DNA from 3 places in the Lederbergia graminis genome. Region 2 is predicted to be linked to each of the others. Evidence: riboswitches for the same ligand, from Rfam matches in the RefSeq annotation. Region 2 holds a riboswitch; each other region holds the start of a gene.

Region 1 (3,265 bases), on a different contig from region 2:
CTGTTAAATTAGCATTTTGTAGCATCGTACCCATTGCACCATCGAAAATAAGTATTCGATTCTGAAGTTGTTGTTCAATTGATTGATTTGGCATAGGTATCTTCTCTCTCTTTCTTGTTATCGATTTGATGGATGTGCTGAACTAACTGTAAAGACATGTCATATCTTAGGAGTGGAGTTATAATATAAATACCATTAAATAAATCAGCAGCAGTATCAATTAGTTCTTTTGCAATTTGAACACCCTCTGCTGTCGCTTGTTCACGATTTTCTCCACATGCCCGCATACGCTCTAATACTTCATCTGATAGTTTTATTCCAGGTACCTCATTGTGTAAAAACTCGGCATTTCGTATGTTTGTAAGAGGCATAATACCAATGAAAATCGGTTCTGATAAATGTTTTGTTGCTTCATAGATATCAATAATTTTTTCCTTCGTATAAACAGGCTGTGTAATGAAATAATCAGCACCTTTGGCTATTTTCTTCTCTAGGCGTTGGACGGCACGGTGTAATTGGTGAACATTTGGATTAAAAGCAGCTGCGACAGAGAAATTAGCTTTCTTCCGCAATGGCTTTCCGGAAAATGAAATACCTTCATTCAGCTTTTTAATTAGTTGAAGTAAATCCATACTAGAAACATCATATACACTCGTAGCACCAGGGAAATCTCCTATTTTCGTTGGGTCACCAGTAACAGCGAGAATATCATGAATTCCAAGTGCATCCAGTCCCATTAAATGTGATTGTAGTCCAATTAAATTTCTATCTCTACACGTAATATGAGCAAGAGGACGAATGTTGTTTTCCATTTTTAAAATGGATCCCATTGCCATATTACTAATTCTCGGAGATGCCAAGGAGTTATCTGCCATTGTGATAGCATCAATTCCAGCTTCATTTAGCACTTTTGCTCCATCAATAAACTTAGTGGTGTCAAGGTGTCGAGGTGTATCTAGCTCCACAATTATAGTCCTTTTCTTTTTCGCCTTTTCATGGAGTGGTTCGTTTTTAGTTGGCTCAGCTTCTCGAATAACGATTGGTTTTTGTGGAGTGACAGTTTTCTTGTTTATTGGAGGAATTTCTCCAATTCGTTTTTTTACAGCGGCAATATGCTTTGGTGTAGTCCCACAACAACCACCGATTAAACGAACACCTTCATCACGTAGAAGGAGAGCGGCACGTCCAAAATAATCAGCTTCTGATTCAAAGACGACACGACCATCTTCTACATCAAGGAGACTTGCATTTGGAAATGCAGATAAAAATGCGTTTTTAGGTAATGTTACAGATTCAAATGCTTGGATGGTATGATATGGACCAAGTCGACAATTAACACCGACAACATCAGCACCTATCGATACAAGTTGGTGTAATGCTTCGTTTAGTGCTAGTCCATTTTGTAATACACCAGGATCATGCATAGAAACTTGAGCAATAATGGGGGTGTCTGTTAATTTTCGTAAATGAGTTACTACTGTGGATAGTTCTTCAAAATCATAATATGTTTCTAGTAAGAGTCCATCAGGATTACCTGCTAGGAGGTATTGTACTTGTTCATTTACAGATGTAATGATTTCTTCTAATGTTGCATCACTTTTGCGAATTCCACGTATGCCACCAATTGTTCCAAGGACATATTGTCCACCAGGTGCAGCTGCTTGTTTAGCAATGTTGATAGCGGCTTCGTTAATTGCTTTTACTTGGTTTTCTAAACCATGACGAGCTAGTTTAATAGCATTGGCACTATAACTATTTGTTTGAATAATATCAGCACCGGCTGAAATATACTCTTGATGAATTTTCTCTATTATTTCTGGTTTTGCAAGATTTAATTCTTCATAACAATAATCAATACCGTATGAGTATAGTAATGTTCCCATGGCTCCATCTGCGGTTAGTACATTAGATTTTAATTTTTCTAGTAAATTCATACATATTTTCTTCCTTTCGTTAAAAAAAAGCCTTCAAAAGAAGGCTTTACGAGTTTATGACATTCGTTCCTTCTCATCTTTCGAACCTAAAAAGTTCGCTGGATTTAGCACCTTGCCAGTAGGCTGGTTGCTGAAGCTTCATTGGGCCAGTCCCTCTGCTTCTCTTGATAAGAAAAGTAATTCAATTGTTAAATTATTAGAATAATCATAACGTTAGTAATATGATGATGTCAAGATGAATTTTTGTATTAAATTTACAAATGCAAGGTGATACATAAACAATTTTATTTGGATTTTATCTCTTTTGTCTTAACGTCTAAGTCGTCTTGTACACTACGCTTATGTAGTTTTACTCCTGAAAAGTAAGCAGCGCGTGCTATTAAATGACCTGATACAGGAGCAGTCAAAAAGATAAATACTATTCCCAATAAAATTCGTGGGTTTATTTCTCCGTCTGCAGAGTAAAAGTAAAGCAATGTTGCTCCTAATGTTACTAATACGCCTAGCGTTGTAGATTTGGATGCTGCATGGTTACGAGTGTATACATCAGGTAAACGCAAAACACCTACACTTGAAACAATGCTTAAAAATGTACCAATTAAAACTAGAACACATATTGTAATTTCAATCCCTGCGCTCATATTCAATAATATCCCCTTTCTGTAAGAACTTCGAAAATGAAACAGTTCCGATGAAAGAAAGGATACCAAATAAAATAATCACATCGAGAAACGCCTTTGTACTTAATAACATAGAAGCTAGTGCTGTAATTGCAGCCAAATTAATTCCCATTGCATCAAGTGCAACTACTCTATCAGGTGTAGTAGGTCCTTTTACGATACGTATTAATAAAAATAGGGATGATAGCGCAAATCCAAAAAGTGCGATTGTTAATACAGTTTCAAGCACTAGCGACTCACCTCCATAATGGTCTTCTCAAAAGTATTTCTAATACTTTTCACCGTATCTTCCACATCTTTAATATCCATTGCATGGATATAGAGTGTTTTTTTATCATTTGAAACGTTTATTACAAGTGTCCCTGGAGTTAAAGTTATTAAGTTTGCAAGCAGGGTGATTTCCCATTCTGCTGTAAGCTTTGTATCAAGAGCAAATATTCCAGGCTGAATGGTAAGTTTAGGACTTAATATATTTCTTAAAACTGCTAGGTTCGAATATATTAACTCACGTATAAAGATCAACAAGAGTTTTATTATAGCTAGTATCCGATAAAAATAAAATCGCGATGAAAAGAAGCGGCGCATAATAAATATAATCAATAATCCTAGAAGGTAGCCTACTGTAAATGTCGTTACAGAAATTGAATTTTG
Region 2 (3,265 bases):
TAAAAAGAAAAAGATTTTATATATCATTCTACTAATAATCCTTGTTGTAATTATCCTTTTCCTATATCAAATCTTCAACGGAAATCCCGTCTCAAAACATTATTTAAAAGCTGGGTTAGAAGATTTTTTGGAAGAAGAATTTCCTGATTCAGAGTATCGCATAAATGGTGATGGGGTTTATGATTTTACTTTTGGCATGTATGGATTTGATGTTACAGAGTTTCGAGGGGACGACGAAATCGAGTATGTTTTTGAAGTGTGGGGAGCGGTGAAGCCAACAGACATCCACTACTATCCTGTTAATACTGATTATGAGCTAGGAGCAAAGTTCGGAAAAGAAATTAAAGAGCAGCTTTACGAAGGAATAGATTCAGAAATACCAGGGATTGTCACACAGATTGAATTTTATCTTGATGTACTAGAGGAAAAATACCCTCCTGATACAAAATGGAGTCATGATATAGAGTTAATTGAACCGTTTGATATTAACTTTTCGCTTGATGTAACAAATCTTTCAAAGGAGCAAACTTTAGAAGTAGTTCAAGTAATTCAAAAAACATTGAATAATGGTAAATATCCTTATAATGATGCAAAGATTGAGGGTTTTGTCTATGCAAAAGGAAGTAAAGACTACGCTAAATACACCGTAAACTTCGATAAGGACACTGATATCTCCTTACGTGTTATTAATGAACATTCAAAATAAAAATAAAAAGGAATGGTGATTTTTCATGTGGGAAATTGCTTTTTATGGAATAGTAGCGCCGATTGCAACTTTACTTTTTTCTTTGTTGGTAACGATTAAATTTAAACGCTACTTTATCGTACCAATTATTCTATTCATTGGTCTTAATATCCTTACTATCATTCTACCAATGGTCCAGAACGTTGGTTGGCAAGCGCTATTTGGTTGGGCAACATTTTATACAATTGTATCCCTTGTTATTTCGCTGATTGTTTGGTTTATTAGAAAAAAATAAGATCATTCGAGGATAAAGGTCTCCTAGTACGGGGCCTTTATCTTTTTTCAAAAAGATGTAACTCGAATCTTGTCGACAATTATTTGTTGATTAATCCGATTGAGTTACTTATAATAAAAACCAGTAAGAAAATCCAATATTTTACTCTTATCAAGAGAGGTGGAGGGACTGACCCTGCGAAACCTCAGCAACCAGCAACATTGCATGGTGCTAATTTCAGAAGAATACACTGTATTCTAAAGATGAGAACAGTTATGGTTTGATTTCCTTCAAATCCCCTACCCTTCTCTCATCTTTTGAGAGGAGGTTTTTTTATTGTAAATTTATTCACAAAAATCCAAGTATACATCTATGTTTAGTTAATTATAAAGGAGGGAATTTTCAATGAGTGAAATTGTAATTCTATCTGGTAGTCCATTTGAAAGTTCGCGATCAGATCAAGTACTCCGATACTTAGGGCGCTTATTACAACAAAAGGGCTTTCAAGTTACACATATTTCCGTTCGTGACGTACCACATAATGATTTATTTTTCGCAAACTTCAATAGCCCAGTAGTAGAAAGAATCGCTAAACAAATCCGTGATTCGAGTGGCATCATCGTCGGTTCTCCAGTTTATAAAGCTGCTTTTTCTGGAGTATTAAAAACATTGATTGATATTTTACCGCAAGAAATTTTAGAAGGAAAACCAGTTTTACCTTTAATGACTGGTGGCAGCAAGTCCCACTTACTAGCACTAGAGTTTTCCCTAAAACCGCTATTAGCAACACTAAAAGGCCAAAACTTAAAGGGAATATACCTGACAGATCAGGAAGTGGATAAGGAAAGCTTAGAACCTATATTAGACATTGACACATTAGCAAGAACCAAAAAACAACTTGATTATTTTACTGAAATTATCAAAAAACAAAGCAACCCAATCCCGGAACACTATACCATTTAACAAAGGAGAATAATGATGACCAAAAAAAGAATTTATTTAAATGCATTTGAAATGAATTGTGCTGGCCACCAATCACCTGGACTATGGACACATCCAGACGACCGCTCCCATCAATATAAGGATAGTGATTATTGGATTGAACTCGCCAAAATTTTGGAAAAAGGACGTTTTGATGCTGTTTTTCTTGCAGATGTACTAGGGACATATGATGTATACAATGGTTCAAGGGATGCGGCCGTTCGCCAAGGAGCACAATCACCAGTCAATGATCCACTGCTTGTCGTTCCACTTATGTCATCCGTAACAAAACATCTTGGTTTTGGGGTTACTGCATCGGTTACACATGAACACCCTTATACATTCGCGCGGAGAATGTCGACTCTAGATCACCTAACAAAAGGACGAGTAGGTTGGAATATCGTTACATCATACTTAAAAAGTGCTGCAGTAAACATGGGATTAGAAGACCAGATTAATCATGATGAACGCTATGATATTGCTGCGGAATATTTAGAAGTTTGCTATAAACTTTGGGAGAGCAGCTGGGAAGATGATGCTGTAAAAGTAGATAAAGAGAATCGTATATATACGGACCCCGATAAAGTCCATGATATTAACCATGAAGGGAAATATTATAAAGTTCCTGGTGCTCATTTATGTGAACCTTCCCCACAAAGAACACCAGTACTTTTCCAAGCAGGTGCATCAAACAAAGGTAGAGAATTTGCTGTAAAGAATGCTGAACTAGTTTTTATTGGAGCACCGACACTTACTATTGCCAAAGCAACAGTGAAAAAATTACGAGATGATTCAGTTAAGTATGGTCGAAATCCCGATGAAGTGAAAATATTAACGATGGTCACTCCAGTTGTTGGAAGAACGGAAGAAGAAGCTCAAGAAAAATATAATGAGTATAAAAAGCATATTAGCTATGAAGGTGCTCTTGCTTTATTTGGAGGTTGGACTGGTGTCGACTTATCTGGTTATGACCCTTCTACAATTGTAAAGTATGTGGAAAACGACTCTATCCGCTCCGCTCTAGAAAATTATACGAAAGTGGATCCTACACGCCAATGGACTGTTGGGGAAATTGCTGAACAGATTGGGATTGGCGGCATGGGAATCAATATGGTTGGAACTCCAGAGCAAATTGCAGATTTAATTGAAGAATGGGTAAATGAAGCTGGTGTAGATGGATTTAACATTGCATATGCAGTTTCACCAGGAACGTTCAAGGACTTCGCCGAACTTGTTGTACCTGTTTTACAAGCTAGAGGCAGAGTGCCAATTGGATATGAGGAAACAACATTAAGAGGTAACTTATTTGGTGCTGGCCCACAACT
Region 3 (3,265 bases), on a different contig from region 2:
GATGGGTTTACTTTTCGATGCTGGGACCCTCCTTTTGTCTGCTCAGACATGTCTTTTGAACGATGGACGGACCCTTTTCAACGCTCAACGCTTCCTTTTCAACTCTGGGGAAGGGTTATTCGATGATAGATGTTCTTTTGAATGCTGGGACTCTCCTTTTGTGTGCTCAGACATGTCTTTTGAATGCTGAGCGGCCCCTTTTTGATGCTCGACGCTTCCTTTTCAACGCTGGGGAAGTTTTTTTCGATGATGGGTGTTCTTTTGGACACTGGGACTCTCCTTTTGTTCGCTCAGTCATGTCTTTTGAACGCTGGACGGACCCTTTTCGAAGCTCGTTGCTTCCTTTTCTACGCTGGGGAAGGTTTTTTCTATGATGGAAAGAATCCCCCTTATTAAAAATCAAAAAAGAACTAGAACATAAAATATGCTCTAGTTCTCTAGCATTCTATTATTTTACAGAAGTTGCTTCTACTGCTTTTGCAATTGCTTGATCAAGGTCTTCAGTAATATCTTCAATTGCTTCTAGACCAACTGCTAGACGAATTAATTCTTCTGTTACACCAACAAGTTTTAATTCCTCTGCATTTAATTGTTGATGCGTAGTAGAAGCAGGGTGGATGATTAATGATTTTGCATCTCCAACGTTTGCAACGTGAGAGAACAATTTCACGTTATCAATTGTTGTTCTACCAGCTTCACGTCCACCTTTAATACCGAAGTTAACAATCGCACCAGCACCTTTAGGGAAGTACTTTTTAGCTAACTCGTATGAAGGGTGATCTTCTAGACCAGGGTATGAAACCCATTCTACTGCATCATTTTTCTGTAAGTGTTCTGCTACTGCTTTTGCATTTTCTACGTGCTTTGCAATACGTAGGTGTAATGTTTCTAAACCTTGTAAGAAAATAAATGCATTGTCCGGACTTAAGCATGGTCCAAAGTCACGTAGCAATTGAACACGTAATTTTGTAGCAAATGCTGCATTTGGAATATCCACTCCAAAGCGAATACCATGGTATGTGTTGTCTGGTTCAGTGAAACCAGGGAATTTTCCGTTCGTCCAATCAAATTTACCTGCATCAACAACTACTCCACCGATAGCAGTTCCATGTCCACCAATCCATTTAGTTGCAGAATGGACTACGATATCTGCGCCCCATTCAATTGGATTTAATAAGTATGGTGTTGCAAACGTACTATCGACAATCAATGGAATACCATTCTCATGCGCAATATCAGCAACAGCTTCGATATCTAATACATGTAAACTTGGGTTACCAATTACTTCACCAAAGATAGCTTTTGTTTTTGGAGTAATTGCTTTGCGGAAGTTTTCCGGATCTTTTGGATCTACAAAATGAACTTTGATGCCATACTTCGGTAAGCTTACTGCAAATAAATTATATGTTCCACCATAAAGGTCTGTTGCAGCAACAATTTCATCACCTGCACCAGCTATGTTCAAAATAGAAAATGCGATAGCTGCCATACCTGAGGATAGAGCAACAGCTGCTGTTCCACCTTCTAGTAAAGCAACACGTTGTTCAAAAACATCTACTGTTGGATTCATGATACGAGTATATATATTACCTGTTTCTTGTAATCCAAATAATGCTTGTGCATGGTCTGTATTTTTAAATACATAGGATGTAGTGCGATATACTGGAACTGCTCTTGCACCTGTTTCATCCGGTTGTTGTGCACCATGAAGTAATAATGTTTCTGGTCTGAAGTTTTGTTCTGACATTGTAACGCCTCCTAAATTTGATTAAGTTGAGTAGAAAACTTGGATTAATTATTACAAAAACAGAAAGCCCTCTTCTTTGATAAGAAGAGGGCTTGATTTAACAGATCCCCATCTTATCTTCCAGACCGCTTCGACCTGTAGGAATTAGCACCTTTTCAGATAAACTCCTGAAGGTTGCCGGGCATCGCAGGGCCTATCCCTCCGCCGCTCTTGATAAGAATAATCCTAATATATTGATTTATGTAACTCTTGAAAACTAGTATATCTACAAACATTTACATTGTCAACTTTATTTTTGCATAATTTCTAAAAAAAGAAATAATATAGCATTTCTTACTTCATTTCCTTCACTAACCGTTCTATCATTTCCTCGTCCATTGGGCCAATTATCCGTTTATGAACAAGACCATTAGACTGTATTAAATAAGTAGTAGGAATAGCAATTCCTTTATACTTGTCCCATACGTCTCCTGATTGATCAAGTGGAATTGGAAATGATAATTTATATTCATCTATAAAATCGCTCACTTTTTTCTCTATATTGCTTCCACGCTCATTACTAGTTAAATTTACAGCAACAATTTCTACTTCATACTTATCTGCCTTTTTCTCGTAAAAGTTTTGCATATGAGGCATTTCGGCTTTACAAGGTGGACACCATGTTGCCCAAAAATTTAAGATTACTTTCTTGCCATTTAAATCTGATAATCTAACTGTTTCACCTTCGAGTGTCTTTAATTCAAAATCTGGAGGAATATCTCCTTCAGACACACCTTCTGCAAATGATCCTATACTTGTTTCATATGCAGCATCAATTAAAAATTCTTCCGCAGCTTGGTTATCCGCTTTCTTTTCTTTTGTATCTTGTATGACATGAAAGATTAATATGCCACAAAGTACTCCTAGCAAAAGAACTCCAAAGGTTTTCTTCATCCTTACAACCACCTCTGCTTCAACATAACCTCATATTATAAGATTGGAGATAATAAACGAGAAATAGACTCTTTGAATCTAATTCCTAGTGAACGATTTTTATATTCTTCCATTGTTAATTCTCGTGACTTTTCCATATCATTTCCAAATATGTTTACAAGCTCTTCTACTAATGCCTGGTCATATAGGAATGCATTTACTTCAAAGTTCAGTCGAAAACTTCTTAAATCAATATTCGCAGTACCTACTGTAGCGATTTTCCCATCTGCAATCATTGTTTTCGCATGAATAAAGCCGTTTTCATAAATATAGACCTTGCCACCTGTTTTTAACAATTCACCTACATGGGAATACGTTGCCCAATAGACGAAAGGATGGTCTGGTTTGTTCGGAATCATTAACCTTACATCAATTCCTGATAATGCCGCAATTTTTAATGCATCTAGTACACTTGCATCTGGAATAAAATAAGGTGTTTGTATATAAATATATTTCTTAGCTGAGGAAATAATTTTTAACATGCCATATTTTATTTGTTGCCATTCTGAATCTGGACCACTAGAAACAATTTGGATGTCTGTTTCA

Evidence for each region. A riboswitch is a leader RNA that binds a small molecule or an ion and turns the genes downstream of it on or off. The one in region 2 is predicted to bind S-adenosylmethionine.
Region 1: it holds a riboswitch for S-adenosylmethionine, as region 2 does, so the genes downstream of both, ACFPM4_RS06070 (bifunctional homocysteine S-methyltransferase/methylenetetrahydrofolate reductase) here and ssuE (NADPH-dependent FMN reductase) in region 2, are expected to answer to the same signal.
Region 3: it holds a riboswitch for S-adenosylmethionine, as region 2 does, so the genes downstream of both, ACFPM4_RS20425 (O-acetylhomoserine aminocarboxypropyltransferase/cysteine synthase family protein) here and ssuE (NADPH-dependent FMN reductase) in region 2, are expected to answer to the same signal.

Annotation. Positions count from the first base shown of each region.
Region 1 is NZ_JBHSMC010000004.1:44,207-47,471, reverse strand. It holds gene metH (methionine synthase) at 1-94, opposite strand, end outside; gene ACFPM4_RS06070 (bifunctional homocysteine S-methyltransferase/methylenetetrahydrofolate reductase) at 75-1,934, opposite strand; SAM riboswitch class I at 2,005-2,108, opposite strand; gene mnhG (monovalent cation/H(+) antiporter subunit G) at 2,219-2,575, opposite strand; gene ACFPM4_RS06060 (Na(+)/H(+) antiporter subunit F1) at 2,559-2,822, opposite strand; gene ACFPM4_RS06055 (Na+/H+ antiporter subunit E) at 2,843-3,265, opposite strand, start outside.
Region 2 is NZ_JBHSMC010000027.1:143,932-147,196, forward strand. It holds gene ACFPM4_RS17695 (YfjL-like protein) at 1-706, shown strand, start outside; gene ACFPM4_RS17700 (DUF2651 family protein) at 732-980, shown strand; SAM riboswitch class I at 1,125-1,229, shown strand; gene ssuE (NADPH-dependent FMN reductase) at 1,365-1,922, shown strand; gene ACFPM4_RS17710 (LLM class flavin-dependent oxidoreductase) at 1,938-3,265, shown strand, end outside.
Region 3 is NZ_JBHSMC010000046.1:65,432-68,696, reverse strand. It holds gene ACFPM4_RS20425 (O-acetylhomoserine aminocarboxypropyltransferase/cysteine synthase family protein) at 449-1,747, opposite strand; SAM riboswitch class I at 1,858-1,967, opposite strand; gene ACFPM4_RS20420 (redoxin domain-containing protein) at 2,081-2,680, opposite strand; gene cls (cardiolipin synthase) at 2,716-3,265, opposite strand, start outside.